Regions from separate parts of the Bradyrhizobium sp. LCT2 genome, predicted to be linked through region 4. Evidence: riboswitches for the same ligand, from Rfam matches in the RefSeq annotation. Region 4 holds a riboswitch; each other region holds the start of a gene.
What was found. Region 4 has a riboswitch for cobalamin ahead of EI171_RS10510 (ribonucleotide-diphosphate reductase subunit beta). Riboswitches for the same ligand answer to the same signal wherever they lie in the genome.
Positions count from the first base shown of each region.

Region 1 (7,775 bases), 4.5 Mb from region 4:
CGCGGGTTGGTTCGCTGCGGATCGCGAGCCTCTGCGCGGCGGCCATCGTCGTCAGCATGGCACTGGCTTCGCTCGGATCGAGCGCCGCCCTGCTCGCCGCGGGCCTCTGCCTCGGCCTTGCCATGGGCCCCGAGACGCCGGCAAGCGCAGCGCTGCTGGCGCGGCTGGTGACCGCCGAGCGCCGCGCCTTCGTCTTCTCGGTGCGCCAGACCGGCAACCAGATCGGCGCGGTCTGCGGCTCGCTGGCCCTGCCCGCGATCGCCATCGCGTTCGGGCCGGCCTGGTGCTATGCGGCCGTTGCTGCCCTGGCGCTGTTCGCGATCGCGCTGTTCGAGTGGCTGCGGCCGGCCTACGCCGGCAAGCTCGTCCCGCCCCCAAAGCTCGATCTGCGCGCGCGGCTGGCACTGGTGACCGCGGACCGGCGGATCGCGATGCTGGCGCTGGCATCGATGCCGTTCAGCGCGATGCAGGTGTCGCTCAACACCGTCTTCGTCACGCTCGGCACCCGCGAGCTTGGTCTCAGCCATATCGAGGCCGGCATGGCGCTCGCCTGCGCGCAAGCCGGCGGCCTCGTCGGCCGGCTCGGCTGGGGCTACGTCGCCATGCGCCTCGACGCCCCCCGCGCCGTGCTCATCGTCATCGGCCTCGGCATGGCCTTCTGCGCCGCGCTGCTCGGCCTCGACGGCGGATCGCTCAGCCGCACCTGGCAGTTCGCAGTTGCGGCGCTGTTCGGCCTGACGGCGTCGGGCTGGAACGGCGTCTTCATCGCCGAGATCGCGCGCCTCGCCCCGCAGGACCGGATCGGCGAGACCACCGGCGCGGTGCTGACCGCGTCCTATGCGGGCCTACTGGCGGCGCCGGCCGTGGTGTCGATCCTGGACGGTGTGGCCGGCCTTGGCGCGGCGTTCTTCGCCTTGGCCTGTCTTGCCCTCTGCGGCACATTGGCGCTGATGTGGGGAGGCCATGACAAAACCGACGCATAGTGCGCGCGAGATCGCAGCCGCCGTCACCGCCGGGCGGATGACCGCCGTCGACACGGCGAAGGCCGCCCTTGGCCGCATAGACGCCGCCAAGGCCTTGAACGCAGTGGTCACGACCGATCCCGCACGCACGCTGGCCGACGCGGCGGCGGTCGACGATCGCCTGCGTGCCGGCGAGACAATGCCGCTGGCCGGCGTCCCCATCCTCGTCAAGGACAACATCTGGGCCAGCGGCTGGCGCATCACGCAGGGCTCGCGCCTGTTCGCCGATTTCATCGCGCCACAGGATGCAATTGCGATCGAGCGCCTGCGCAAGGCCGGCGCGGTCATCGTCGGCATTGGCGCAACCTCCGAATTCGCCAGCAAGGGCGTCACGACATCGCCGCTGTTCGGCCCGACGCGACATCCCCTCGATCCCGCGTTGACGCCGGGCGGCTCCTCTGGTGGACCCGCCACCGCCGTCGCAGCCGGCCTCGTGCCCCTCGCGATCGGCACCGATGCGGGCGGCTCGAGCCGCAGGCCGCCGGCCCATGTGGGCGTCGCCGGCTTCAAGCCGTCCTACGGCGCGATCCCTTATGGACCCGGCTTCGCCGAGCCGTTCTTCGGTCTGTCGGTCATCGCGCCGATCGCCGCCGACGTCGCCGACATCGCGCTGGCCTTCGAGGCCATGGCCGGTGTCGATGCGCGCGATCCGGATGCAGCCGGCATTGCGCAAGAAGCCGAGGACATCGCCGGCCTTCGCATCGCCTTCTCACCGCGGCTCGGGCTCGACGTTGCGGTCGATGACGTTGTCGCCAACGGGCTCGTTTCCGCAGTCGCGCGTCTCTCCGCCGCAGGCCTCAGCATCGCGCTGCGCGATCCCACCTGGCCGGCGGGTGCGACGGAAGAGGCCCTCATGCCGCTTCAGCACGCTGGCCTTGCCGCGCTCCATGGAGACGCTTTTCGCAAGGACCCGACTGTCTTCGACCCTGACATCGCCAGGCAGATCGAGCGAGGGCTGTCCTGGTCAGGCGCGGACGTCGCGGGTGCGCTGGTCGCGAGCGCCGCGATCGCCAATGCCTTCGCGGCCTTCTTCGCCGAGGTCGATCTGCTGCTGACGCCGACAGTCCCCTGCGTCGCCTGGCCGTTCACCCAGCTCGGACCCGACATGATCGGCGGCCGTGCAGCGAGCCCGCGCGCGCATGCGGTGTTCACGCCGTTCGTCAATCACGCCCGCCTGCCGGCGATCTCGCTTCCATGCGGCACCGACTCCCGCGGGCTTCCATTCGGCCTCCAGATCATCGCCCGGCGCGGCCAGGACCGCACGCTGCTGCGCGCCGCGCGGCATATCGAGGCGCAGTTGCAGGCGTAGCTTTGCGAGATCGCGACGATTTCGGAATAGTCGCAATATACCCCTGTTTTGCCCGACGGGTCAAATCGCGCCGATGCCTGCGTAAGCCGTTGATTCCACTATCACCGGCTACTGTGCATGGGGTTGTTTTCGCACTTTTTGTTTGATCGGGCGTCCTAGCTGGCGAAAGACAGACGCAACCGCCGCCAGCCGATGACAATGCCGGTGATGGAGAACACCAGTCCGAGCGCGCAGAGGCCGACGATCAGGACATCGCGCAAACGCGGATGCGCCTGCAGGACTGGAAAATCTAGCGTGTGCAGCGCGCCGTAGAACCAGCGATAGGCTCGCCGCGACGCATCCAGCCTTTGCAGCACGCGGCCATCGGCGCTGTCGATATCAAACCAGAGGCCGCCGCAGCGGGAACGGTAGACGGATGCACCGGGAACGACGGACTGCGCGGGATAATCGTCGCTATCCGCGAGAATAGACGGCGCATTGCAGGCCGTCGCAAGCCTCGTCACCATGCTCCCGATCACCCGCGCACTGACGACCGGCGCCTCCTCACTGTCGGGCCCAACCACAACCTGTTTCTCGAGACCAATCCGCTCGCGTCGATAGAGGCTGCCGTCAACGGCAAACCATTCGACCTCTCGGGCCGAGGGCGATATTCGCTTCCGTTCCGCCGATGGGGCGGTCGTCCAGTCCGGCGATGCATCGATCACGCCGGCTTCGGCCGGGGTCAGCAGCCCTCGCGAGAACAGCCGGCCGTGATCCATGGAGAGCCATCCACTGAAGATCCACGTCAGCACGAAGACGGTCGCCACGAGGCCGATGATATGATGAAGGGCGTGCCAGCCGCGATAAGGCGAGGAGATCCTGTATCCTCGCATCCTGGACCGCACGATTCCGAGCACTGCACCCAGCATGGCTGCAATCAGCGCCAACAGCGACAGCGTCCAGACCACGCTGTCCCACAGCGCCCAGTTGCTTCTCAGGACCGTCGGGTAGATCCAGTGCAGGACGCTTCCGACGAGATTCCAGCCGCGCTCGCTTCGCGTCGTATCCAGCACGACCTCGCTCGTGCGCGACGAGACGTAGACCTCCGTTCCGGCGGCATCGCCGAGGGCCACGCGAAACAAGGGCCGGTGACGATCAAAGCCGTTCGGCACGCTCCACTGGTCGTAGTCCGCCTGCGCAACGACAGCCGCATGCGCGGCATCGAGCCCGCGCTGGCGCGCATGAGCCCGCGCGATGGCGAGCGCGGCCTCGGGCGACCGCACCGATGCATCCTGCCCGTCTGTCGCGCGAACCGCGCGAAGGTGCGAGGACCCCGACACGACATAGACCGGCCCATCGCTCCGCTGAATCAGGCGCAGGCGCGTAGCATCGGCGATGCCGCTCGCGGCCACGGCATCGGCAACGCCGATCCTCACCTCCGTACGATCCACCGGCGCGAGACCGGCAATCCGCTCTGCTTCCGTCAGCGATGGAAACGGAACGAAGTGCATCACGATTCCCGTCGCGAACCACATCGCGAACAGCAGGCAGAACGCGATCCCGAGCCAGCGATGCAGCAGGACGATCGCGCCCATCATGTGGTCAGCGCCCTACCATTTGAATGCGGCCGAGAGTTCATAGGTTCGCGGCGCGCCCAGCAAGATCTGGTCGGGATAGAACGGATCGCCCCATATCGCGTAGCGCTTGTCGGCGATGTTGCGCACGCGGAAGGTCAGGCGAGCCTGATCGACCGCGTTGAATACCGTCTTGGGAATGTCGACGAAGGCATAGACGTCGGCGACGGTATACGCCTTCATCGTCACCGTGTTGGCATCGGTATTGTAGCGGTCGCCGACATGACGGCCGGTGATGCCGACTTCAACCGGCCACGGCGTGAAGAAGCGGTACGAGGCGCCAGCATTGGCAACGATGCGCGGCACGTTCGGCGGCGTGTTGCCCGAGAACGATCCGCCGACGAAATTGTAGTCGGCATAGCGCGCATCGACATAAGCGATGTTGCCCCACAGCCGAAGGGGCTCGATCGGCCGCACCGAGGCGGCGAGCTCGACGCCCTTCGACTCCTGCCGTCCCGCAATATTGAGCGCCTGCCCGCCGGCCGCCGCATAGACGTTCTTGCGCAGGATGTCGTAGGCCGAGAACGACCACTCCGCCCGGTTGTCCCAGAACAGGTGCTTGACGCCGGTCTCGTAGGTCCGCGCGGTCGTGAGGTCCAGCGGCTGGGTCGGCAGCAGCAGGAAGATGTTGTTGGCGGAGATATCAGCGCCGGTCGCGTACTGGCTGAAGAAGGTGAGGCCCGGAACGGCCTCCCAGGTGTAGCCGATGCGTCCCGTCACCGGCGCCCAGTCCTTGGTGAACGGAAAGCCCGCGTTCACCAGACCGTTCTCGTCGGTCGAGTTGCGGTCGAGCCCGATATGCTCGACGCGCAGCCCGCCGATCAGCGCGAAGGTCCGCGTCAGCTTCAGCCGGTCCTCGAACGACAGCGCCTCGTTGTCGATGCGCGCGGTCTGCTGCTTGGTCGCGAGCAGTCCGTAATAGCCACGATCGAAATCGACCAGCGGAACATAGTCGTTCGGGAATTTCGCCGCGCCTGGCCTGACGAAGTCGAGATAGCTCGACGACAGCGTCGTGACCAGCCGGTTGTCGAAGCCTGCGATGTTCGTGTCCCAGATCAGGTCGGTGATATTGCCGACAAGGCGCTGGCTGTGCGCGACATAGAAGCGCTCGCGATACACTTGGTTTTTCGTGGAATCGAACGCCTCGATCTCGTTGTTGAACCACGACCGCTCCGCGCCGTAACCATAGGCCTGACTCTTCAGCGTCAGGTCCGGCGCCAGTTTCAGCTCGAAGCCGCCGCGCAACCAGACCTCTTGCGCTACGTTTCGGTTGTCGAGAACGTTGTAGTTGGTGTTGAAGGTGCGGTCGTCGATCGTGACGGCCCCGAGGTCGGTCCTGTTGAAGTAGGTGCCGGAAACAATCCCCGTCGTCGCATGCGAGCCGCTGAAAGCGATCGGCACCAGCGGCGCGCCCCAATAGGCCTTCCCGCGATCCTCGCGGTACTCGATCGCACCCCAGACCTTGAGGCTGTCGGAGATGCGGTAGTTGAGCTGGCCGGACACGTCGAGCGTCTTGGTGTTGGTGTCGTCGACAAAGCCGTTGAGCGAGGAGCGGCTGATGTCGAAGCGGTAGTCGAGGCCCTGAACGTTGGTGCTGCCGCCCGAGCCGTAATGCGCGCGGAACGAGTTCAGGGAGTCGTACGAGAAGTCTGCCTCGTTGCGGATCGCTCCGGTGTGCGGCTGCTTGGTGACGAGGTTGATCGAGCCGCCGGCGGCGCCCTCGCCCGAGATCAGCGAGGCCGGGCCCTTCAGGAATTCGACGGCCTCCAGATTGGCGGTGTCCATGATCCGCGAGGTCATGTTCTGCGGGCCGATCTTGATGCCGTTGTAGAGCGTGTTGATCTGGCTGTTGGTGAAGCCGCGCATCGAGAAGCCCGCCGGCTCCCCCGGCGCGTCGCCGGAGGTGACGCCGACTGCGCCCTGCGCCACCTCGGACACGGTGCGATAGCCCTGCTCGCGCATGGTCTCGGCCGAGATCACCTCGACGGTCGCGGGCGTCTCGCGCACGGTGAGGCCGAGACGCGAGGCGCTCTCCGCCACCGCATTGCTGTTGAGCGGCGTTGGCGCCGCCGCGGCCGGTACGGCAGGCTTGGGCGCCGCCGATGCGGCCACTGGCCTGCGCGGCGTTGCGCGGCGCGCGCTCTGTGCGTCCCGGGCAGCCGGCTTGGCCGGCTTGCGGGACTGGGCGGGGGACACCTCGACAGGCGGCAGCGGTTCGCGGACCGGCTGCGCCAGCGCGGCGGGCAGATCGGCGACTGTAAACGACGTGAGAGCAGCAGAGGCGAGCAGGAATCGGCGCGATCGTACAATACGGATGGAAGACACAGCGGGACCTCGGTATGACGTCAGTGGCACGTCACAGCGAACGAGGTCTCACCCTGGGCTTGTCAGCCCTCCGATGAAGCCGAATGTCTGTACTCCCCGACCGACATCTTCGCGTGTGACCACGGCTGACGGCAGGTCTCCTGGCTCGCGGGTCGTCACCACTTCGTCGCCTTCCCGGGACCGAGGACCCAGTGGCTTCTGACGAAGGATTATCCGCTTACAGTTGCGGGGGCAGCCGCGGCATTGGGGAAACATCCCCGCACCGCATTCCCTTTTCATCCCCTCTCGGGGGAAACCGTCGCGAGCATCTAGGATTACGATCGAGACAGAGTCAATGTGGCAGTTGCGGCGTTATTGCCACAGCGACCAACTTCCTTGGAGATAGGCATGGAAGGCGAGACCTTCCTCTGGCTGATACGCCATGCACCCGTCGACGGCGTCGCGGGGACGATTCACGCGCAGGACGCGCCTGCCGATCTCGGCGATCGCGCGCAACTGGAAGCGTTGCGCCAGCGCCTGCCGTGGGACTCTGCGAGCTATGCCAGCCCGTCGCGGCGCACGGTCGAGACGGCGCGCGCATTGGGGCTCGAACCGGAGCTGATGGGCAACTTCAGCGAACAGGATTTCGGCGACTGGACCGGCCGGCGGCATGACGAACTCGCCGCAATGGGCGGCGAAGTCTACGCGCAATTCTGGAGCGACCCTGCGCACCTGAGACCACCGGGCGGCGAAAGCTTCGAAGATCAGGTCGCGCGCGTCCGCCTGGGCCTGTCGCGGATCGGAGCCGGCTCCGCAACGCTCGTCGTGCATTCCGGCACGATCCGCGCCGCACTGTGCATCGCGCTGGATCTTGCGCCGCAAGCTGCCCTGCGCTTCGTGATCGATCCGCTGTCACTCACCAGGATCGACCGGCTCGCGACCGGCTGGCGCGTCGTGTCGGTCAATCAGCGCGTGGTGTGAGCCCGATCAGGCCGGGCGATCCGGCACATTGGCCTGCGCGAACGTCGCCATGCCGTTGTGAAGCGCACAGGCCGATCGCACCAGCGGCAGCGCGATGGCGGCGCCCGATCCCTCGCCGAGCCTGAGATCGAGGCTGATCAGCGGCTGCACGTTCAGGGCGCGCAGCACCAGACGATGCCCCTGCTCCGCCGACTGGTGCGACGGCAAGAGGAACGGCTGGCACGACGGATTGAGGCGCACGGCCGCCAGCGCCGCGACCGACACGATGAAGCCATCGATCAATACGGGAATGCGGCGCTGCGCGGCCGCGATGATGGCGCCGCAGATGGCCGCGATCTCGAGGCCGCCGACGGCGCACAGGATTTTTTCGGGCGACGCAGCCGCAACGCCATGGCGCGCAACCGCGGCATCGATCACGCGCGCCTTGTGCGCACGGCCGGCGGCATCGACGCCGGTGCCGCTGCCCGCGATTTCCTCGGCGCTCACGCCGTGCAGACTCGCCGCGATCGCCGCCGAGGTCGTGGTGTTGCCGATGCCCATCTCGCC
Region 1 covers NZ_CP034432.1:6,603,313-6,611,087, forward strand. Annotated here, with positions in the region: gene EI171_RS31580 (MFS transporter) at 1-983, shown strand, start outside; gene EI171_RS31585 (amidase) at 964-2,331, shown strand; gene EI171_RS31590 (PepSY domain-containing protein) at 2,487-3,908, opposite strand; gene EI171_RS31595 (TonB-dependent siderophore receptor) at 3,921-6,269, opposite strand; cobalamin riboswitch at 6,382-6,584, opposite strand; gene EI171_RS31600 (histidine phosphatase family protein) at 6,657-7,229, shown strand; gene cobT (nicotinate-nucleotide--dimethylbenzimidazole phosphoribosyltransferase) at 7,236-7,775, opposite strand, start outside.
Region 1: linked by a shared signal. The riboswitch ahead of EI171_RS31595 (TonB-dependent siderophore receptor) and the one ahead of EI171_RS10510 (ribonucleotide-diphosphate reductase subunit beta) in region 4 are both predicted to bind cobalamin.

Region 2 (7,775 bases), 2.9 Mb from region 4:
ATCCTCGCGCTCATGACAGCGGCCTGCAACCAGGAACAGGACATCACCGGCTCGACCGCAGCCTGCCCGGTGCGGAACTACAGCTCCTACAACCCCCGCGACATGAACCAGTGCGTGGCCGCCTGCAAGGCGTGCGACCATGGCAACACGGTCACCTGCACCACGTCCTGCACGCTCAAGGGCGCGCACTGATCGGCCAGCGGTTTGCAAAAGCCTGAGGGCCGGATCGCCGGGCCCCTTGGGCATTGAGGGGTTGACGGTGTCGGGGCACCGGAACGATTCACCTGACATAATCATTGGTAGGAGCAGGCAGGACGCGGAGTCGGATGGAATGGGTATGCTCGATCCCGGCCGGTTTCTGGTGTCGTGCTCGCAGTGCGACGCGTGGCCGATGGCGGCCAACGTCAAACGCTCGAGCTGGTCGACGTCCCCGAGCGAGGTCCGCTTCGTGTGTCCGCGCTGTCGCCGCGAGGAGACCGCGATCATCTCCGCCTCGGGCGAATTGACGCCGATCCGGCGCATCGACATCCCGCCGCGCGACGTCACGGTGGCCTGGGCTCAGGCACAGCGCCAGAGAGGGCGGGCGTAGGCGGCCGCTCTATTGCGCGATCCCGTGTCGGAACCCGGGCGATCGTCGGACGTTTCCGCCCCAACATCACGTATCGAGGCCGGGCGAATGATCAGCGCGCATTTCGACACCCGTACACGGATCAACATGAAGCTGGCGCTGGATCGGATTTGCCGCAATCGGCCCAGGGGCGAGGATCATGGGTTCCGCAGGTCGGTCGCCGAGAACATCGTCCGCTGCGCGCTCGCGGGCCGAACCGGCATCGGCCAGCTTGTCGATGCCGGAGAGCGGGCGGTGGTCACGACGCGCGCGGTGCGGAAGCCTGACTGATTGTGTTTGCCTCGCGTTTGCAGCTCATCGTTCAACCGGTCGATTGACTCTCCGTACGGCCGCCTCGTAGATTGATCGGTGACGGTTCTCCGCACGGAGATCAAAAGGGAACGTGGTGCGAGATTGTCCCAACGCCGGGATTGTCCCAACGCCACGGCTGCCCCCGCAACTGTAAGCGGTGAATCTTTCGTCATATGCCACTGGGAATCTCGGTCCTGGGAAGGCGACGTAAGGTAACGACCCGCGAGCCAGGAGACCTGCCGTCAGCCGTGGTCACACGCGAAGATGTCGGTCGGGGAGTACAGGCATTAGCTTCACCGGAGCAATCGATTGCTCCGCCGTAAAGCCTCGTTCGCTGTGACGTGCCACTGACGTCATGCCGAGGTTACAACTGTGTCCCGTATTGTCTCTGCCGCCAGGCGCCTTCGCGCCGGCATCGTTGCTGCCGTTTTCCTCCATGCGATCGATCTCCCCGCAGCTTTCGCGCAGCAAGCCGCCGCCGAGCAGCTGCCGCCGGTCGAAGTGACCAGGCCCGACGATCAGAACCGCACGCGCGCCAGGGCGATCGGCGATGGCGATACGGCGAGGCGGCGAGCCCCGAGCGAAGCGCCGGCAGGCAATGGCGCCGGCTCGTCCGGCTCCGCCGGCGAGGCGGTCGCCGGCAACGGAGGCATCGTCGGGGCCGTCACAACCGTCATCACGGCCGCGGATATCGCACATGCGCCCTCGCAGACGCTTGCCGAGATCATCGCGACGCAAGTCCCGGGTGCCCAGATCACGACGCTCTATGGCGGCCAGATCGGCGCGAAGACCAGCGTCGACCTGCGCGGCTTCGGCGCGTCTGCCACTGCCAATTCGCTGGTGCTGATCAACGGACGGCGGCTGAACGACATCGACATCGCGCAGGTGGACCTCTCCACTGTCCCGCTCAATTCCATTGAGCGTATCGAGATCACGCGCGGCAATGCCGGCGCGGTGCTCTATGGGGACAATGCGGTCGGCGGCGTGATCAACATCGTCACCAGGAACGGCGTCGGCGGGCCGCCCGTTGCCGCGCGCATCGAGGCCGGCTTCGGCTCGTTCGACACCAGGCTTGGCAATGTCTCGACGTCGCTCAATTCCGGTCCGTGGTCGACCTCGTTCTACGGCAATGCCGTCAAGACAGACGGCTACCGCGACAACAATCGCCTTCTCCAGGAGAATGGCGTCGGCAACCTGAACTATACGACATCAGGCCTGACTGCTTTCGTCACCGTTACCGGCGACAATCAGGAGCTGCGATTGCCGGGCGGCCGCACCGTCGATCCGTCCATCGGCGTCGACGAGCTCGCGACCAACCGACGGGGCACCAGCACACCCTTCAACTACGCCAACCAGCAGGGCTTCAGCGCGACAGCCGGCTTCACGAAGACCCTGCTCAACGGCGTCGATCTGATCGTGGACAGCGGCGTGCGCGACAAGAAGCAGCAGAGCGCGTTCTTCTCCGGCCCAGCGCCGGTTCCCGCGTTGTTCACGTCCACCTATGTCGATGCCGATCTGACGACATGGTCGATCACGCCGCGGCTCAGCGTGAAGGGCTTGCTGCTGGGGATGCCGTCGCAACTGCTGACCGGCCTCGATTATTACGATGCGAGCTTTCAGCAGAACCGCGGCGCCGGCCAGGGGCTCGCGCCCTGGCACAATTACGATCTCAGGCAGCAGACGGTTGCGGGCTATTTTCAGCACGCATTGGGTGTGGCGCCGGCGACGGACGTCTCCTATGGCGTGCGGGTGCAGAACGTCAGTCTCTCGGCGCGCGATCATTTTGACGCCGCAGCTCCGTTCAACACCGACATGGGCGCGCTCCCGCTCAGGAGCGACGAGACCCAGTACGCTCTGCATCTCGGTGCCGAGCATCGCCTCAACGACATGGTCTCGCTGTTCGGCCGCGCTGCGCGCGCGTTCCGCACGCCTGACGTCGACGAGCGAGTGTCATCGGGCCCTTCATTCGACCCCTTCTTCAATCCGCTGCCGCAGACCTTCCGGCTCAAGACCCAGACCTCGCAGGATGTCGAGGGCGGGCTGCGCATCAAGGGAGGCGGGCTGCAATTGCAGAGCAGTCTCTATCTGATGGACCTCGCCAATGAGATCCATTTCAACCCGGTCCTGTTCTACAACACCAATCTCGATCCGACCCGCCGTTACGGCTCGGAGACCAGTCTGTCCTATCGCGTCAACGACTCTCTGCTCCTGCGCTCCGGCATGGCCTATACAAGGGCCGTGTTTCGCGAGGGCGTCTGGGCCGGCAACGACGTGCCGCTGGTGTCGCGCTACACCGCGAGTGCAGGCGTCACTTGGAACATCTGGCAGAACTATGTGGTGCTCGACGCCACCGCGCGCTTCTGGAGCGAGCGGCGCATGGACAATGACCAGGCGGGAACACAGCGGCCGATCCCAGCCAATGGCACGATCGACCTCAAGCTCAGCGGTCAGTACGAGCGCTACTTCTGGTCTTTGAGCGTCAACAACGTGCTGAACGCGCTCTACTACGACTATGCGATCGCAAGCACCTTTACGGACGGCCGCTTCAGTGCCTATCCGCTGCCCGGCCGCACCTATCTGCTCAAGGCCGGCGCCAATTTCTGATCAAGGCTCTGATCGCGACGGGGGCTGTCATAGGCCCCCGAATGGACTAGAATTCGAAAAGAAGGAGATCACCCATGGCTCTCAGCATCCTGCCGCCTCACGCCGACCGTTTCCGGCTCCATCCGGTCGCGCCGCGCCTTGCACCGATGTTCTGCTTTGCGCTGCTGGCGGTGTCATGCGCGCTCGCAAGTCTTGCGCTCGCCTGCGCAACGCCCTTTGCGGCCTTCGCGGTCGTCGCGGCCGCGATGTTGCCGCTGCGGCCGGCACTGCTCGTCGTCAGCGGCGCGTGGCTCGTGAACCAGAGCATCGGCTTCGGCGTGCTGCACTATCCCGTTGCCGGCAGCACGATCGCCTGGGGCTTTGTCATTGGCGCTGCTGCACTCGTCGCGACCGCGGCCTCGTCCGCCGTGCTCCGTGTGCTGGCGCACGGCCGCACGCCCCTGATGCTGGCGATCACATTCGTCCTCGCCTACGCGGCCTATGAGCTCGTGCTGCTCGCTGCGACGCCGGTCCTCGGCGGAGAGGGCGCCTTCACCGCGGCCATCGTGGCGCGGATTGGACTGGCCGGCGCCGTCTGGCTCGCCGGCCTCGTCGCCGCCTGCGAGATCGTCCGCCTGGTCGATCCGTTCGGGCGCAAGGGCGCGATGTCGGCCTGAGCGGCCCTCTGAAAGCCCCGGATGGGAGCGCAGTGAAATCCGGGCTACGAGATCTTGCGTTGCCCGACGGGCAAAACACCCCCGCGGTCGGTCAATCCGCTTGCGCAAAAATATTCCACTTTGCCGAAATTCGGATTTGTCGTATGTGTCGCCCATCCCGGCTCAACCTTGAGGGGCGATCTTGTGTCGTCACGTTTCGCGAGCCGGGCTTGCGGTGGACGCGGCAGCGTCGGGCGCGAGAGTTAAGGGCAGGGCGGATTGCTCTCCGTGAGCCCAGGACTTCGTGCTGGATGAGCGACGCTGTCAGGTTCGTCTCGCCTGTAAGTTTCCGGCTCCGTCGACAGGGCTGGGAAAACTGCGGCGAAATGGCGGGCCGTGCGTACGGCAAAACCGTGTGGTCCTGGCCGTCGTTGCTACGGTCAAGCTCTTGCGGATGCGGCAGTCGCGTCAACCGGCGCGATGTCGGCGACTTTCGCGAGAGTGAGGGAGGCCAGAACGAACTCGGCTCCCGGGAGAGCACGGCATAAGCCGTCCAACCACTGCGCAGGGAAGGCCGAGTGATTGGCTACACCTGTATGCTGCTGTGCGGTTCTTCCTGCGTGTGCTTTTCGCGCAGCAGACCGCGGGTGCCGTCGGGCACCCGGCCTTCCCTGCGCCCTCTCGATTGAGAGGGTGGAGCGATCAAGCAAAGCTCGGGCGAAATCCGCCGCGAGGATGCGAAGGCGTGTCTGCGATTTACGATGCGAGTTGGAGGATGACGCCGATGCATCTCGCTCGTCATTGCGAGCGCAGCGAGGCAATCCAGAATCCGTCAGCGGAAAGACTCTGGACTGCTTCGCTGCGCTCGCCACGACCATGTGGAGAGTGCGTGTCCACTGCCGGGGATGGCGGGCTTGGTGATGTCGACAGCGACTCACTCCAAGGTGTGGTGCGTGATCGGGCGCGTCGTACCCGCCTGGAAATCTCAGGTTGTGGATTGTCATCTTCGCGGGGGTATCCCAGTAGGCCGATCCGTGTCTTCCCGGTAACGAATGTGCCATCCCCGCAACACTCCTTCCGGATTAAGCCCTCATCGTCAGCCGTTCGCATCACCGCCGCTTTTTAGCCACACCCGAACATGAATAAAATTGCTCGAATGTTTTAGGGGCAGCGGCGGTCCTCGAGGCGAACGGGAAATCCCAAGGTCGATTCAAATCTTGGGTCTGATTTTTCGGGTCTGAAAGGGTTGGCCGGGGAAACTGGTTTGCGATGAACGCAAAGACCAACATCAAGCAGAGGCTGCCGAGCCGTCACGTGACGGAAGGCCCTGCGCGCGCGCCCCATCGGTCCTACTTCTACGCCATGGGTCTGACGACGGAGCAGATCCACCAGCCCTTCGTCGGCGTCGCCTCCTGCTGGAACGAGGCCGCGCCCTGCAACATCGCTTTGATGCGCCAGGCGCAGGCGGTGAAGAAGGGCGTCGCGCATGCCGGCGGCACACCCCGCGAATTCTGCACCATCACCGTGACCGACGGCATCGCCATGGGCCATGACGGCATGCGCTCCTCGCTGCCGTCGCGCGAATGCATCGCCGATTCCGTCGAGCTGACCGTCCGCGGCCATGCCTATGACGCCCTCGTCGGCCTTGCCGGCTGCGACAAGTCGCTGCCGGGCATGATGATGGCGATGGTTCGCCTCAACGTGCCCTCGATCTTCATCTATGGCGGCTCGATCCTGCCCGGCAACTTCCGCGGGCAGCAGGTCACCGTGCAGGACATGTTCGAGGCCGTCGGCAAGCACTCGGTCGGCGCCATGTCGGACGAGGATCTCGACGAGATCGAGCGCGTGGCGTGCCCCTCGGCGGGTGCCTGCGGCGCGCAGTTCACGGCCAACACCATGGCGACCGTCTCGGAAGCCATCGGCCTTGCGCTGCCTTACTCGGCCGGTGCTCCGGCACCGTATGAAATCCGCGACGCCTTCTGCATGACCGCGGGCGAGAAGGTGATGGAGCTGATCGCCCAGAACATCCGGCCGCGCGACATCGTCACCCGCAAGGCGCTGGAGAATGCCGCAGCCGTTGTCGCGGCTTCCGGCGGCTCGACCAATGCTGCGCTGCACCTGCCGGCGATCGCGCACGAGTGCGGCATCAAGTTCGATCTGTTTGACGTCGCCGAAATCTTCAAAAAGACACCTTATGTCGCGGATTTGAAGCCGGGCGGCCGTTATGTCGCCAAAGACATGTTTGAAGTAGGTGGCATCCCGCTTCTGATGAAGACGCTGCTCGACAACGGATTTCTCCACGGCGACTGCATTACGGTCACCGGTCGAACGATCGCCGAAAACCTCAAGAGCGTGAAGTGGAATCCGCACCAGGATGTGGTGCACCCGGCAGACAAGCCGATCACCGTCACCGGTGGTGTGGTGGGTCTGAAGGGCAATTTGGCGCCAGAAGGTGCGATCGTGAAAGTCGCGGGAATGTCCAACCTGAGGTTTACCGGTCCGGCACGCTGCTTCGACCGGGAAGAGGACGCCTTCGAGGCCGTCCAAAACCGCACGTACCGCGAAGGCGAAGTCATCGTGATCCGCTACGAGGGCCCCAAGGGCGGCCCCGGCATGCGGGAAATGCTCCAGACCACCGCGGCGCTGACCGGGCAGGGCATGGGCGGCAAGATCGCGCTCATCACTGACGGCCGCTTCTCCGGCGCCACCCGCGGCTTCTGCATCGGCCATGTCGGGCCGGAAGCGGCCATCGGCGGCCCGATCGGGCTGCTCGAGGATGGCGACATCATCGAGATCGACGCGGTCGCCGGCACCCTTAACGTAAAATTGAGCGACCAGGAGCTTGCCCAGCGCAAGACCAAATGGAGCGCTCGCGCGACTAACCACACGACGGGCGCGCTCTGGAAATATGCTCAGCAGGTTGGACCAGCGGTCGGGGGGGCAGTGACCCATCCGGGCGGCGCGCACGAGAAACAGTGCTATGCGGACATCTAGGCGTACCATTGTTGCGTTTGTGTTGGGGGCCAGTGCGCTGGCCATGCCGGCGCTCGCCTTCGACGGCGCACCGGTCAACCAGAAGGACGCGACCATCCCTGTCGTGACCACCTTGCCGGGGGCCGCGGGTGCGGTGCGCAGCAAGGTGCCGCCGGCGACCCAGGAAACCTCGCTCAGCGCCCTGCAATATGCCGCCGAGGGCGGCCATCCGATCGCGCAGTGGAAGCTCGGCCGCATGTACGCCAATGGCGACGGCGTGGCCCAGGACGACGTGCGCGCCTTCGAATATTTCAGCCGGATCGCCAACGCGCATGCGGAGGACAGTCCCTCGGCGCCTCAGGCGCAGATCGTGGCCAATGCCTTCGTCGCGCTCGGCCGCTACTATCTCAGCGGCATCCCGAATTCGAAGATCAAGCCGGACCAGGACCGGGCGCGGGAGATGTTCTCCTATGCGGCCTCCTATTTCGGCAATGCGGACGCGCAGTACGATCTCGCCCGGCTGTATCTGAAGACGCCGGACGCCTCGCGCGAGGATTTCCGCTATGGCGCGCGCTGGCTCGGGCTCGCCGCGCAGAAGGGCCAGCACGAGGCCCAGGCGCTGCTCGGCCAGATGCTGTTCAACG
Region 2 covers NZ_CP034432.1:4,959,493-4,967,267, forward strand. Annotated here, with positions in the region: gene EI171_RS23925 (hypothetical protein) at 1-192, shown strand, start outside; gene EI171_RS23930 (hypothetical protein) at 332-589, shown strand; gene EI171_RS23935 (hypothetical protein) at 677-898, shown strand; cobalamin riboswitch at 964-1,178, shown strand; gene EI171_RS23940 (TonB-dependent receptor) at 1,292-3,523, shown strand; gene EI171_RS23945 (hypothetical protein) at 3,598-4,179, shown strand; gene ilvD (dihydroxy-acid dehydratase) at 5,428-7,152, shown strand; gene EI171_RS23955 (tetratricopeptide repeat protein) at 7,139-7,775, shown strand, end outside.
Region 2: linked by a shared signal. The riboswitch ahead of EI171_RS23940 (TonB-dependent receptor) and the one ahead of EI171_RS10510 (ribonucleotide-diphosphate reductase subunit beta) in region 4 are both predicted to bind cobalamin.

Region 3 (7,775 bases), 4.5 Mb from region 4:
CGCGGCACCATGCCGGGCGAGCGCGTCGCGCGGCTCGCCGAGATCGATGCCGCCGACTGTCCCTATTTTGCGATCGTGCTCGTGCACGGCAAGGGCCGGCATCTGGACGCCGCCGAATGACGGGCACGCTGACCATCGCGGGCCTCGGCCCGGGCAGTGACGCGCTGGTGACGCCCGAGGTCTCCGCCGCGCTGGGCTCCGCCACCGATATTCTGGGCTATGCGCCCTATGTCGCGCGCGTGCCGCCGCGACCGGGGCTCACGCTGCATCCATCCGACAACCGCGAGGAGCTCGCGCGAGCGAGCGAGGCGCTGCGCCTGGCCGCCGAAGGCGGGCAGGTCGTCGTCGTCTCCTCCGGCGATCCTGGCGTCTTCGCGATGGCATCGGCCGTGTTCGAGGCGCTCGAGCAGGCGCCGCAATATCGCGAGCTCCCGATCCGCGTGCTGCCCGGCATCACTGCGATGCTGGCGGCGGCCGCGCGTGCCGGCGCGCCGCTCGGCCATGATTTCTGCGCGATCAATCTCTCCGACAATCTCAAGCCATGGGCGCTGATCGAGAAGCGCCTGCGGCTGGCCGCGGAAGCGGATTTCGCGATCGCTCTGTACAATCCGCGTTCGGCGAGCCGGCCGGAAGGATTTGGCCGCGCGCTGGCCGTGCTGAAGGACGCCGGCTGCGGCGAGCGGCTCGTGATCTTCGCGCGCGCGATCAGCGCATCCGACGAGACGCTCGAGACCGTCACGCTCAACGCGGCGCGGCCCGAGATGGCCGACATGCGAACGCTGGTGATCGTCGGCAACTCGCAGACGCGCCGTGTCGGCCGCTGGATCTATGCGCCGAGGCAGGTGCGATGACCAAGCCACTGCATGATCTCGGCCACGCTCTCGACCCGCTGGCGCTCGGGCAACTCCGGCCGCGCGATCATGATCACGGGCAGGCCGAGCGTGCGGGCCGCGTCGATCTTGGCGCGCGCGCCATCGCCGCCGGAATTGCGGGCGACGATCCATATGACGCCGCGCGTACGCAGCATCTCCAGCTCGCCATCAAGCGTGAACGGTCCGCGCGACACGATCACGTCAGCCGGGAAGGGCAGCGGCGCTTCGGGCGGATCGACGAAGCGCAGTGTGTAGGCGTGCTGCGGTTTATTCCCGAACGGCGCGATGTGCTGGCGGCCGATGGCGAGGAACACGTTTGCCGGCGACTCGGGCAGAGCGGCGACCGCTGCATCGACGTCGCCGACCTCGATCCAGTTGTCACCGGGTGTTTTAGCCCAGGGGGTGCGTTCGAGCGCGATCAACGGCGTGCCGGTTTCCGCGCATGCCGCGACGGCGTTGCGGCTCATCTCCGCAGCGAAAGGATGCGTCGCGTCGATCACATGCGTGATGCCTTCACGGCGAATGTAATCGGCGAGCCCGCTCACGCCGCCGAAGCCGCCGATGCGGGTCGGCAGCGGCTGGTCGGCAGGCGCACGGGTGCGGCCGCCATAGGAATAGACGGCATCCATGCCGGCGCGCGCGATCTCCGCCGCAAGCTGGCTCGCATCGCTCGTTCCGCCCAGAATGAGGGCGCGTGTCATGGCTGATCCCTGGCTGACCATCATCGGTATCGGCGAAGATGGCCTTGCCGGGCTGTCGGACGCAAGCCGAAAGGCGCTGCGTGAGGCCGAAACCGTCTTCGGTGGTGAGCGTCATCTCGCGCTTGCCGGTGTGACCGGGCGCGGCCATCCGTGGCCGGTGCCGTTCGATGCGGAGGTCGTGCTCAGCCGCCGCGGCCGGCCGACCGCGGTGCTGGCCTCCGGCGATCCGTTCTGGCACGGCGCCGGCGCAAGCCTTGCCGACAAGCTTGAGGCGGGTGAGTGGGTCGCACATTCGGCGCCGTCGACATTCTCGCTCGCCGCTGCGCGGCTCGGCTGGCGTCTTGAATCCGTCGTCTGCCTCGGTCTCCACGCCGCGCCCTTCGAGCGCCTCGTGCCACACCTTGCGCCTGGCGCGCGCATCATTTGCCTCGTGCGTGACGGCAAGGCCGCAGGCGACCTTGCAAAATGGCTGAGCGAGCGCGGATGGGGCGCCTCGGCATTCTGGACTCTCGCCGCGCTCGGCGGGCCACGCGAAAGCATTGCGGAACATCGTGCCGATGGTTTTACTGGCGATCTCGCCGGAAACCTGGTCGCGGTGGCCGTGGAGGCGAAGGGAGCTCGGGGCATTCCTCGCAGCGCAGGACTTCCCGACGATCTCTTCGCTCATGACGGCCAGATCACCAAGCGGCCGGTGCGTGCGCTCGCGATTTCGGCGCTGGCACCGCGCCCGGGCGAACGGTTGTGGGATATCGGCGCCGGATCGGGTTCGATCTCGGTCGAGTGGGCGCTTTGCGGCGGGACGGCGACGGCAATCGAGATGCGCGAAGATCGCGCCGCGAATATCCGCAGCAATGCGGCGGCGTTCGGATTGGCGCATCGGATCGCTGTTGTCACGGGCCGTGCGCCCGAAGCTCTCGCCGGGCTGGACGCGCCGGATGCGGTCTTCTTCGGCGGCGGTCTCGATAGCGCGATGTTCGATGCCATCTGGTCGCGCATCGGGGCAGGCACACGGCTCGTTGCGCATGCGGTGACGCTGGAAACGGAAGCGCTGCTTGGCGAACTGCACCAGCGCCACGGCGGCGAGTTGATGCGGGTCGAGATCGCCCATGCCGGCCCGCTCGGCCGCTACCGATCCTGGGAGGCGGCGCGTCCCGTGGTGCAGTGGAGTGCGGTCCGATGAAGGTCGCCGGGCTCGGATTCAGGCAGGACGTCACGCTGGCCTCGTTGCGTGAGGCGCTGCTGGCAGCGGGCGGCGCTGAAGGCCTTGCGGCGGTGGCGACCGTCAGCGACAAGGCCGATGCAGAAGCGCTGCAGCAGCTCGCGCGCGAATGCGGTGTGCCGATCAGGGCGGTGTCGCCCGAGGTGCTGGCCGGCATCGACACGCCGACGCAGTCCAGGCTCATCGCGGAAAAGTTCGGGACCGGATCGGTCGCCGAAGCCGCGGCGCTCGCCGCGGCCGGCCCTCGCGCGCGATTGATTGCGACGCGGGTGGTCTCGCAGGACCGTACCGCGACGGCCGCGATCGCGGAAGGAGACGGTGCATGACGGTGCATTTCATCGGCGCCGGGCCGGGTGCTCCCGATCTGCTGACGTTGCGCGGACGCGACCTGATCGCCGCCTGTCCGGTCTGCCTCTATGCCGGCTCGCTGGTGCCTGAGGGCGTGCTGGCGCATTGCCCGCCGGATGCGCGGATCGTCAACACCGCGCCGTTGTCGCTTGACGAGATCATCGCCGAGATCGCCGCCGCGCATGCGGACGGCAAGGACGTCGCGCGCCTGCATTCCGGAGATCTCTCGATCTGGTCGGCGATGGGCGAGCAGCTCCGCCGTCTCCGTGCGCTCGACATTCCCTTCACCGTGACGCCCGGCGTTCCGTCTTTCTCGGCCGCCGCCGCGGCACTCGAGGTGGAGCTGACTTTGCCGGGGCTCGCTCAGACCGTGGTGCTGACGCGCACGCCGGGCCGCGCCAGTGCGATGCCCGAAGGGGAGAAGCTCGCCGCCTTCGCTGCGACCGGTGCGACACTCGCCATCCATCTGTCGATCCATCTGCTCGACCAGGTGATTGCGGAGCTGCTGCCTCACTACGGCGCGGATTGCCCGGTCGCCATCGTCTGGCGCGCGAGCTGGCCGGACCAGTGCATCGTCCGCGCCACGCTTGCGACGCTCGATGCCGCCGTCGGCACCGAGATGGAACGCACCGCGCTCATTCTGGTCGGCAAGACGCTTGGCGCCGCGGATTTCGACGAGAGCCGCCTCTATGCCGCCGACTACGACCGCCGCTATCGGCCGGTCGGCGCCGAGCCGCGCTTTCCGGAGGCCTCCTGATGCCGGCGGGGCTCGTCATCTCCGCGCCCGCCTCCGGTGTCGGCAAGACGACGCTGACGCTGGCGCTCGCGCGCGCCTGGCGCAATCGCGGACTGAACGTGCAGTGCTTCAAGAGCGGGCCCGACTATATTGATCCCGCCTTCCATGCCGCTGCGACGGGCCGCGCTTCCGTCAACGTCGATAGCTGGGCGATGGATCGCGGGGGAATCGCGCATCTCGTCGGCCGCGGCGCCGACGCCGATGTCGTGCTTGCCGAGGGCTCGATGGGTCTGTTCGACGGCGTCGCCGCGCGTGGCGTCTCCGGCACAGGCGCCACCGCCGACATTGCGGAGATGCTGGGTTGGCCGGTGCTGCTGGTGATAGATCCCTCGGGACAGGCGCAGACGGCGGCGGCGATCGCTGCGGGCCTTCGCGACTACCGCCCGGGCGTGCGCCTTGCCGGCGTCGTGCTCAATCGCGTCGCCAGCCCGCGCCATGAAGACCTCGTACGGCGCGCGCTTGACGACGCCGGTATCGCCGTGTTCGGCGCGCTGCCGCGCCATGCCGAGATCAGCCTGCCGAAGCGGCATCTCGGCCTGGTGCAGGCCGAGGAGCAGGCGGAGATCGGAAAGCTGATCGACGAGGCCGCGCGTTTCGTCGCCGAGCATGTCGATCTCGATGCGGTGCTGCAATCGGCGGCCGCCTGGGCGCCGCAACCGGCTGCGAATGGGTTGAACGTGACGCCGCCCGGGCAGCGCATTGCGCTTGCCCGCGATGCGGCATTCTCCTTCGTCTATCCGCATATGCTGGAAGCCTGGCGCGCGGCGGGTGCCGACATCTCGAACTTCTCGCCGCTTGCCGATGAGGCGCCCGACGCAAGCGCCGATGTCTGCTGGCTGCCCGGCGGCTATCCCGAGCTTCATGCCGGGAAGATCGCCGCCAACGCGCGCTTTCGCAGCGGCTTGCGCGCCTTCGCCGAGACACGACCGGTGCACGGTGAATGCGGAGGCTATATGGTGCTCGGAACCGCTTTGACCGACGCCGACGGTGTCCGCCATGAGATGGCGGGCCTGCTCGGCCTGGAGACGAGCTTTGCCAAACGCCGCATGCATCTGGGATATCGTCTCGCCGAACTCGCCGCACCGATGCCGGGACATAGCCCCGGCGCGCGCCTGCGCGGCCACGAATTCCACTATTCGACGATTGCCGCCCAGCCCGACACGCCGCTCGCGGTCGTGCACGACGCGACCGGTGCGGTCATCGCCGAGACCGGGTCGCGCCGAGGCAATGCCACCGGCACGTTCTTCCATCTGATCGCGGAGGACCGGTGAGCGGTTTTGTCTCCTTCATCTCCGCCGGTCCCGGCGACCCCGAGCTTCTCACGCTCAAGGGTGCCGCGCGGCTGCGCGAGGCCGATGTCGTGCTTTATGACGACCTCGCGTCCGGCGCGATTCTCGATCTCGCCCGTCCCGGCGCCAATCTCGTTGCGGTCGGGAAGCGCGCCGGGCGGCCCTCGACCAAGCAGCATCACGTCAACCGCCTGCTGGTCGACTATGCCGCGACCGGCGCGCGCGTGGTGCGATTGAAGTCCGGTGATGCCGGCATCTTCGGCCGGCTCGAGGAGGAGCTCGAAACGCTGCGCGAGGCCGGCATCGGCTACGAGATCGTTCCCGGCGTCACTTCGGCCTGCGTGGCCGCTGCGCAAGCCGGCATCCCCCTGACGCGGCGCCACACCTCGCGCCGGGTGCAGTTCGTGACCGGAGCCGACGTCACCGGCGAGCTGCCGCAGAACCTGAACTGGGCGGCACTGGCCGATCCGGAGGCGACTACCGTAGTCTATATGGGCCGCCGCACCTTTCCGGCGCTGGCCGCAAAATTGATCGCGCACGGCCTCGCGCCGACCACCCCGGCGCTGTTCGCCGAATCCCTCGGCCGCCCCGACGAGCGGCTGGTCCGCACCACGATTGCCGAGCTTGCCGAGCAGCTTGCGCGGGGCGGGGCTGCCTCGACGGCCGCCGTGATCCTGTTCGGCGCACTGGCGGGAGAATACCCGTCATGACGGCGACCGCCGCCGTTCGGCCCTTGACGCAGGCTGCGCGAAAGGGGCACACAGGACAAGCATGGTGCTCGAGGTGGCGCAAAGCGCCGGAGCATAATCGGGAATGGGGATGGGCGGACCCAGTTGCGGCGCCCAAAACCCCAGCCGCCCCCGCGACTGTAAGCGGTGAGGGGCTCCGAACCGCCACTGGATCGCAAGGTCCGGGAAGGCCGGAGATCCCCAGTGAACCGCGAGCCAGGAGACCGGCCGTGCATGTTTTGAGGCCAAGGCCGTCGGGTGTGACGGCAGGAAAGGACTGAGCCATGCATATCGAACCCGGGATCGTGACGGGCGCCAAGCTCGTGTTGAGTTACGCAACCGGCATCGCCGCAGGCGGCGTTGCGCTGAAGCTCGCGGTCGAGACCGTGCGCGAACAGGGCATCACGTCGTTCGCGGCGCGGACCCTCGCCACCACCGGCCTCGTCTTTACCTTCTTCGAGATCCTGCCGCACTTCCCGGTCGGCGTGTCCGAGGTGCACTTCATCCTCGGCTCGACCTTGTTCCTGCTGTTCGGTGCTGCCCCCGCGGCCTTCGGCCTCGCGCTCGGCCTGCTGTTCCAGGGCGTCTTCTTCGAGCCGGCCGACCTGCCGCAATACGGCATGAACGTCACCACGCTGCTGGTGCCGCTGTTCGCGATCCAGGCGATCGCCACGCGGATCATTGCCCGCAACACCGCCTATGTCGATCTCAGGTATCGCCAGGCGCTGGCGCTTTCGACGACCTATCAGGCCGGCGTCATCGGCTGGGTGGCGTTCTGGGCGCTCTATGGCTCCGGTTTTGCTATGACCAACCTCGTCAACATCGCGACCTTCGCGGTCTCCTATGCGCTCGTCATCGTGATCGAGCCGCTGGCCGATCTCGCCGTGCTGGCGCTGGCGAAGTCGCTACGCGGCGTCACCGCGCCCGGCCTCGTCACCCCGCGCCTGCACAACGCGGCCTGAGAGACAAGCGAAAGGGCGGCCGTCATGGCCGCCCTTCGCGAATATGATGCTCACGCTCTCCCTGATAGGCATCGGTTGCGGCGATCCCGAGCAGCTCACGCACGCCGCGACCCGCGCCATCAACGCGGCCGATCTCATCCTGATCCCGCGCAAGGGGAGCGCAAAGTCCGATCTCGCCGATCTCAGGCGGACGATCTGCGCGGATGTGCTGACCAGCGACAACACGCGTATCGCCGAGTTCGATCTTCCCGTGCGCGACGTAGGCGAGGCGGACTACCGCAAGGGCGTGGACGATTGGCACGATGCGGTTGCCGCGAAATGGTCGCAGACAATCTCGAGCCATCTCGGAGGTAACGGCAGGGTCGCGCTGCTGATCTGGGGCGATCCTTCGCTCTACGATTCCTCGCTGCGCATTGCGCGCCGGCTCGATCCCTTGCCGACAATCGAGGTCATCCCCGGTATCACGTCGATCCAGGCGTTGTGCGCGGCGCATGCGCTGCCGCTGAACGACATCGGCGAGCCCTTTCTGGTCACGACAGGCCGCCGCTTGCGTGAAGGCGGCTGGCCGGTAAGCGCAGACACCGTGGTCGTGATGCTCGATGGCGGCACGGCGTTTCAGTCGCTCGATCCGGTCGGGCTCCAGATCTGGTGGGGCGCCTATCTCGGCATGCCCGATCAGATCATCATGTCCGGCGCGCTGGCCGAGGTGGGCCCGCGCATCGCCGCGCTGCGGCAGGAGGCGCGCGAGCGGCACGGCTGGATCATGGACTGCTACATCCTCAAGCGCAGGCCGTAAGCGAGGCAGCATGCTCCCCGAATGGGTCTACCATAAGTGCCCCGAAGTCTCCGCGGTCCATCGC
Region 3 covers NZ_CP034432.1:6,611,547-6,619,321, reverse strand. Annotated here, with positions in the region: gene EI171_RS31655 (precorrin-2 C(20)-methyltransferase) at 1-120, shown strand, start outside; gene cobJ (precorrin-3B C(17)-methyltransferase) at 117-851, shown strand; gene EI171_RS31645 (cobalt-precorrin-6A reductase) at 827-1,573, opposite strand; gene cbiE (precorrin-6y C5,15-methyltransferase (decarboxylating) subunit CbiE) at 1,572-2,753, shown strand; gene EI171_RS31635 (cobalamin biosynthesis protein) at 2,750-3,118, shown strand; gene cobM (precorrin-4 C(11)-methyltransferase) at 3,115-3,897, shown strand; gene EI171_RS31625 (cobyrinate a,c-diamide synthase) at 3,897-5,207, shown strand; gene cobA (uroporphyrinogen-III C-methyltransferase) at 5,204-5,935, shown strand; cobalamin riboswitch at 5,990-6,201, shown strand; gene EI171_RS31615 (energy-coupling factor ABC transporter permease) at 6,238-6,915, shown strand; gene cobF (precorrin-6A synthase (deacetylating)) at 6,962-7,711, shown strand; gene cobT (nicotinate-nucleotide--dimethylbenzimidazole phosphoribosyltransferase) at 7,722-7,775, shown strand, end outside.
Region 3: linked by a shared signal. The riboswitch ahead of EI171_RS31615 (energy-coupling factor ABC transporter permease) and the one ahead of EI171_RS10510 (ribonucleotide-diphosphate reductase subunit beta) in region 4 are both predicted to bind cobalamin.

Region 4 (7,775 bases):
AACTGCCATGTCGATTCACCTTTCTTCGTCGTATGTTGCTAGTTTGTGCTCTGTTACGTCGCGCGGGCGGGCGAAACGATGGCAGGAATGGAAAGAAACATGGGCTCGCCCCCGAGCGTGCTAAGGCTAAGGTTCAGCTCCGGGTTCTTGCCGAGAGTCGGCCTGGTGTGTACGCTGCTTTCCTCGCCGGCGTCTTTGGTCTCGGCGGCCTTAGCGGGGCCACTCTTCTCGGGCTCCAGGTTAAGGACAACCTTATCAAAGACCTTGTCGACTGTCCCGCCCAAGGCAGAACCAATCGCCGCTCCGGCGGGGCCGCCAAGCCATCCGCCCGCAGCGCTTCCGATCATTTCTCCGATCATCAGTTTCTCCTATGCTGTCTTGTTACGCTCAATAGACGACTCCTCGCCTAGAGTTCAGCGTGCTCATGCTAGGGGCGCTACCTTTCCAGAAGCTGACGAGTCATCCGAAGGGACTGTTGCGGCGGCCCAGCGCTTGCTCGACTTATCGGTTCGCTCAGGCTTGTCTAGCCGCGCGTATGGCTCGGCGCGTCGGAAAGGATAGCGTTACCGTGCTTGCCTGCGTTCATGCGAATTGTTCGTTCTTGCGGAACGAGCGGCGGCGTTTCGGTTGCGTGGAGCGACGCGACCGGCCGGATAAGGCGATCGAGTTGGAGTGACTGGTTGAGTCATCCAGTCCCCAGCTTTGGCCGTTGGCGGATGCCGAAGGGGCGCAGGTTTGGCGAGCCCCTGATGCTGTGGAAGCTGACCGTCTAGTGGCCCGCACGCATACAGATCGCATCTGAAGTCTATGGATTGCTGTACCCCGATCGGTGTCATCGCAGCAAGTGCGACGTCGATAGTTTATTATCGTCAGCTTTTCGACAGGTATTGCGGGTAGCGTTTCTGACGTTGAATGCGCGTGCGATATGCTCGTGCCATAACTGCGGAGTATGAGGACGGAGTGGCCTCTTCAGGGACGCAGGTGCTAGTGACGACAGGCATATATGCGCTTGGGTGGGCTAATGGTGTGCTCATGCAGGTCTGAAGGGCGTGTTCGGTTGACTAGCGCGTAAGGCTTGCAGGTTTACAGCTTTCTTCAATGCAACAGGAGTGAACTAAATGCCGTATCTTCCCGTGGCCGGTCTTCCCGTGGTCGGCGCGCTCGATTCGACGATGAACGGAGTGGTGCCGGAAGGCGCGGTTGTCGCTCCTGCTTTCAACGCCTTGTTGGGGCAGTATGCCCCGGTGAGCTATCAGTACCTACCGGTAGCTTCGCCAGCCCTGGTCGGTTCGGTCGTTACAAGTGTTGTTCCCGTCGCCGTGGCTCCAGCCGTCGTTACTACCCAGGCGTACATGATGGCGCCGCCCCCTCCCACCATGCTGGTGGGTCAGCCGAATCAGAGCTCTGAGCCTCCTGTGGATCCGGTGTGGACGCATGAGGTCAAGGATGGCAAGGCCACGATCAATCTCGGCGACAAGTATGCGATTACGGCGGACGAGAAGGATGGCACCTGGACAGTTCGCAACAACCAGACCGGCCATGTCACGAAGATCCATGGCGACCCCCACGTCGACGCCGACGGAGACGGCAAGGACGACTTCGATTTTAAGAAAGATATGACGTTCCAGCTCGACGATGGCACGAAAATTACCGTCAATAACGTCGACTACGGCAATGGTGAGGCCATCTCCTCAAAGCTTACCATTACAAACGGCCACAACGCGATGGTTGTGGAGGGGCTCGGCGACGCTAAGGATGGCAAAAACAACCTGAGGGTGACGCAGTCCAATGCTGGAATGACCCTTGATGAGTTGACAGCCGATGGTGCTCAGACAATCTATGAGAGCGGCCAGGGTTGGGTCGATGGCGCCGGACGCGCGGTAAATCAGGCGAGTATCAATGCGGGTGAACGGGGGCGCGGACCGGGCAACTACCAGTATGCAAGTCCGCCGTCAGGCTGTGCGAGCCCCGTCTTCTTCGTTCCGCCTCCGCCGCCGCCCCTCGCGATGGTACCGGTTGCGGTCGCTCCGACTCCTGGGCAGTCGCCTCAGTCGGCGCCAGTTTGGTCGCATGAGGTGAAGGACGGCAAGGCGACGATTAACCTTGGTGATAAGTATACGATCACGGCCGATGAGAAAGACGGCACCTGGACCGTTCGCAACAATCAGACCGGCCATGTCACGAAGATCCACGGCGATCCTCACGTCGATGCGAATGGCGACGGCAAGGATGACTTCGACTTCAAGAAAGGCATGAGCTTCGAGCTCGATGACGGCACAAAGATTACCGTAGACACGGTCGATTTTGGTAAAGGCAAAACCATTTCCTCAAAGCTGACCATCACCAACGGCGACAATGCGATGGTTGTCGAGGGACTCGGTGATGATAAGGATGGAAAGAACAATCTGAAGGTGACCCAATCCAATGCCGGCCGAACCCTTGATCAGCTGACATCTGATGGAGCTCAGACAATCCACGAGCAAAATCAGGGATGGGTTGACAACTCCGGACGCAGGGTGACGCAGTCGGTCATCGACCACAATGAGAACCCGGACGCGCCGCCGGATTTCAAGACCATGATGCGGGAAATGATGTTGCGGCGGGTTGCGTGAGGCCGAGTCCATCAATTGGACAAATTGTGAAGCGGGCGGCGCTAGCGCCCGCTTCTCATGTTCGGCGAGCGACGATGAGAATAGCAGGTGCTGCCGCCTATGAATCCAGAATCGCTGCTCGCGTCCGACGATCGCGCAGTCAAAGCTTTGGCCCCAACCGGGCCAACAGCAGCCCGTGACGGCAGGACAAAGTACTGGCAACATCTTCCAATGCTGTGGCGAAGGCGCACGAGTTGCATACGCAGGAGAGCCCTCACGCTCTGAGCGCCAACGATGCTGGCCCTCAGGAAAAGTCCTTGAGATCTCTCTAGCAGACAGGTTCGCGGTCAGCCGCGGATCTGAACAAGGACAGCCTGGCGAGCGCAATCGATCCTCGAATGAGGGAAATGTTGCACGGCTTGCGTGCTATCGTTCATTACCCCTTGCTGAGAGCGCTCGTATCGTCATTCTTGGGCGGGATAGCAAGGAGCTTGCCGGTGGAGCTTCGGCCTTGCTGTGCAGGTCTGCCGCTGCGGAAGACCAAAAGTCGCAGCAGCGTTTGCCGAGAGAGCCGGGTGCACACCGATTTGTGGACCCGCTCGGCAAGCCATTTGGAGCATCGCTGAAGGCGCGTCTGGCTTGCTGCAGGTACCAAGTCCCACTTGCTTCGTCCAATCGGGCTCGTTTTAAACAGCGGGCCCGATGTATCCCCATCCCGCCTCACCCCTCATCCAGCTCGCTCATGGCATCATCCATATCCGACTGGGAGTCGCTTATGACTTGCGTGGCGACGGAAACGAGCGCCTTCTCGAAAGCTTGCTGCAACAATGCCGCAGGCGACCGGTTGCCGCCGTTCGCCGCGGTGTCGGGGTCTGCGCCAGCCTCTGGCCTTGTCGCTGCGATATCGGCGGCGCCTGCGTCCATGTCGTAACACTCACATAGCGGCGTCGCCGCGAGATGACCTGCTCTCTGATAGCAGGGGCAGCTTGCGAGAAGCTGACGAAGATCGCGTCTCTGATAAATTCTGCGATCACTGATGTTGAGTTGATTTGCCTCGTGGAATGTCGATGTGCAAAGGACTGTGCTGGCACGACACGAAAGGTGGATCGGCTGGGCATCTGTCAGCGAAAAGACCGTCCGGGGGCAAGCCCTTGGTGAGCGAATATTAAATTCCGGCTTGGCGAAATTCTGTTGCATCATAAAAGTCGCCACGTTCAACCGCCGCGATGCGGTCCAGCAGGCAATCGAAGGACAGATCTCCCAAGCCAACTGTCCATGGCAAGATGCAGCAGATGTGACGAAATCGACCTCGCGCTTGCCGTTCTTGTTCGCGGTTCTGAATGTCAAGCACCTAGATTGCGAAGACGCGGCGCGGCTGATCTTGATTCTTTCTAACCCTGCAGAACGATTTTTCCGGCGCGTGCGCAAGCGTATCACGTTGATGGGGCTACGAAAGCCTGCGCGCTTAGCCCGTAATTATCACAGTCGCTGCCGTTCGAAGTTCAATAGGTCTTCGAGCTCCCACAAAAGTGCCGCGACTCTGAGGATCGCTTTTGGCGCCAATTTGTCTTCTCGTACGCTGCAATAAGGAGGCCCGCCCTCTGTCTCACGATGCGAGCCAAAAAAAGACGCGATGGGGTTGCACCTCGCCAAACTTCTGGGATAGGTCGTCAAGTACTTGGAAGTAGCAGCCGGCGACCGGGTTGCAAAATGAGATGGGAGACATTTGGGTGCGAACAGAGTTTTCGTGTATCAATCGGTCTAAAGCGATCTTTGATGACATTTATGCTTTGGATGATCCAAGGGCATACTTCTCTGTCCTGGGCGACTTGGATTATATGATCCCGGACGTGGCTGAGCCGGTCGTGCGACAAATTCTGGCAGCGAAAGCTTCCGCAACCGGTCTTAAGCCTGTCGTTCTTGATATTGGATGTTCATACGGCATCAACGCAGCAGTGCATCGCTTTCCACTGACCTTCGGGGGCCTGCGTCACCGCTACGCTCGGCGCGAAATGAGGGCGATCAGTTCTGAGACACTGGTGCGCCTCGATCGCAATTTTTATGCGGCTTGGCCCGATGTCGGGTTGGCGCGGTTTATCGGCTTGGACGTGTCGGCGCCGGCGATTAGCTATGCAACAAACGTTGGCCTCCTGGACCAGGGCATTGTCGCTGACCTTGAAAAAGACGCGCTATCGACAGACAGCGCGCAAATTCTCCGCTCTGCGGATGTTATCATGTCGACGGGTTGCATCGGCTATATTACCGAGAAGACGTTCAGAAAAATTCTCGATGCGACCGAGAGATGTCCATGGATCATCTCCTTCGTGCTACGAATGTTTCCATTTGAGTCTTTGGCCTCGACCTTCGCGAACCGTGGCCTTGTGACGGAACGTCTTTACGGCGCGACATTTATCCAGCGCCGCTTTCGCGATGCTGAAGAGTTTGAAGGTTGTTTGGCCAGCTTGGCGGCTCTTGGCGTTGATGCGACCGGCCTTGAATCAGAAGGGCTGTTTCACGCCGATCTGATCTTGTCTCGCCCTGAGGCCGATGCGCGCGCCACTCCTCTGGAAAACATTGTCACGGTCGCCAGCGGCAGGGGGCGGCCGATCGGCCCCCGTTACGTTCATGTTGAAGGCACCGAGGGCTTGCAGGTCGCGCTAGAGCCATGACAGGTCAGAAGCCGCTACGCTGCGCGCCAGCCCCGTTCTGGGCTGGATCAGGAGGTCGAGAACGAAGCCATTCTGGCCAACAGAGCGCCGCAGCCGATGATATTTCGGAGGGATGGACCTCTGGCTCGACCATGCGCAAGCCGAAGTAAAAACCAGGAATATAGCCCACGCGGGACCGATCACTTTCGAGCGGGAGGCTATAGCGCGAGCGATAAACGTGCTGGTGTTCTAGTTCTCGGCCGCTCCATTCGTTAGCTTGACGGTGTCCTTTTGCCCTCGGGAGCTTGATCTCCCGCAACGGAAGGCTTGACGAATCTCGTCGGGTGCCGCCTAGATGTGGATCTGTCTCGGTCTTCTGTCCTTTATTTTGTGGGACCGAAGCTAAGAGGGAACCCGGTGCGCCGAACGGCTGCTCCGGGGCTGCCCCCGCAACTGTGAGCGGCGATCGGTTCATGTCAGTGATCGATCTCTCGTCAGTCGATCCACGCTCGCTGATCGGCAAGGGACGGGTCGGCCTCCTCGACTCGACCGGCACCTATGACGTCGATCGCTTACGACTTCTGGAAGCGGCAGCAGCAGACCCATCGGATGGGCGAGGAGGTGCCGCTCGGCGCCGATCTCAAGGACTGGGCGTCGGACCGCGTCACCGCCAACGAGCGCGCGCTGCTCGCCCAGATATTCTTCACTCAGTCGGACATCGAGGTCGGCGACAACTATCTCAAGCGCTACATCCCGATCTTCCAACCGCTCACCGTGCAGATGATGATGGCGACGTTCACCAACATGGAGACCGTCCACATTGACGGTTATGCGCTGCTGCTCAAGACACTCGGCATGCCCAAGACCGAGTTCGAGGCATTCCGCGACTATGCGCAGATGCGCGCCAAAGCGGACTACATGCACGAGTTCGGCGTCCATACCGTGGCTGACGTCGCTCGCACCCTTGCGATGTTCGGCGCCTTCACAGAAGGCATGGCGTTGTTCGCGAGCTTTGCCATGCTGCTCAATTTTCCGCGCCACAACAAGATGAATGGCATGGGACAGATCGTAAGCTGGTCTGTGCGCGACGAGAGTCTCCACTGCGAAGGGATCATCAAGCTATTTCACGAATGGCACCGCGAAACCGGCGTGGTGACGCGCTCCGTCCGTAACGACATCATCGACGTCGCCAAGACCATGGTGAAGCTGGAGGAGAACTTCGTTGATCTCGCCTTCGGCCTCGGCAAAATCGAGGGCATGCGGGCTGAGCAGATCCACGCTTATGTCCGCTATGTCGCGGATTGGCGACTGACCCAGCTCGGAATTACCCCGGTCTTCGGCTTCTTCGAGGCCAGAGAGAGCGGGTTTACCCAGCTCCGGCCGCATCCGTTGCCACGGCTGGTCGAGATCCTGAATGGGGTCGAGCACGCCAATTTCTTCGAACAGCGCGCTACGGAGTACTCCAAGGGGCGAGCCGCGGCAGCTGGGATGGCGAAGAGGGGGGTGGGCGGCTTTCGGCCGTATGCAGGACGACCGCAACAGCGTTTTGTTGGAGCGCGATCCTGATAATGCTCGTACTTTCGCAGAAGTCCGCTGATGCTTGCGGAGCAAAGCTCGACCAGTGACATTAATCCAGCCTACCGAAGCTGTGATAGTTGACCCATGAGGGCGAGCCGTTGCAGTCACGCCAATACTATCAATCGCTCGCGTCCTTGCATTGTGGGTGCTCACGTCTGCCAACAGGGCAGGACAAGCGGCAGGCGGGGCAAGCAGTTCGAATGTTGGACCTGCGCGGTCAGAACGCGCCTATCCTATTTCAGAACGCACTCTCACCTTTGTCGTCGAGGACATGACCGTCCCGCGATCTTCTAGAATCCCCGCGGGATGTCGCTGGACGCGCTATACCGACTTTGTCCTCTTTAGCGCCAGCGCGTTTGTTTCTAGCGCGTCCATATGAACAATGATCTCATCCATATCGAACTTTGGCTTAATCGGGTCGGTCGGCCTTTGATTGGACGCTGCCGTGACCATTGCAATTCTGAAATGTCCCTCAAAGAGGAGCTTGGCCGCGGAATAGCCGCCGGCCCGATCGCCTTCATCAGGTGCTCGTCGGCAAGGTCGCTCTGTCGGCCCTCGAAGATGACCCTGCCGTGGCTCGGCTACAGCCGCTAGTGAATGGGCGGATCTTCCGGGTCTGCAGGTCGGTCTTCCTCCATACCTTCGGGCCAAAGAGTCGGGTCTAGCGACGGTGTGAGACGAATGAAGCCCTCTTCTCTCCATTCGGCTGTGTGAGGCACGCCGAGCATGGTGAAAACCTGCGTTGGGTCGTGCTTGCTCGGCTTCAATCCGCTGCGCTCCAGCATGTCGATTTGAGCGCCTGTGGCTGGTTGACCAGCGAACACCCAGTAATCCTTGGCGAGATGTCCGTTCAGCATACGGAACTCGGAAAGCTCTGGCGGTGCAGCTTCGGGAGGCCCAGCTTGAGGCGGTCCCGCTTGCAATGGCGGGGCGTGAGAGGGGCCGGCGTGCGATGGTT
Region 4 covers NZ_CP034432.1:2,084,015-2,091,789, forward strand. Annotated here, with positions in the region: gene EI171_RS10485 (hypothetical protein) at 1-9, opposite strand, end outside; gene EI171_RS10490 (hypothetical protein) at 54-359, opposite strand; gene EI171_RS10495 (DUF1521 domain-containing protein) at 1,119-2,612, shown strand; gene EI171_RS45475 (hypothetical protein) at 3,312-4,019, opposite strand; gene EI171_RS10505 (hypothetical protein) at 4,307-5,260, shown strand; cobalamin riboswitch at 5,592-5,864, shown strand; gene EI171_RS10510 (ribonucleotide-diphosphate reductase subunit beta) at 5,849-6,805, shown strand; gene EI171_RS45480 (hypothetical protein) at 7,408-7,775, opposite strand, start outside.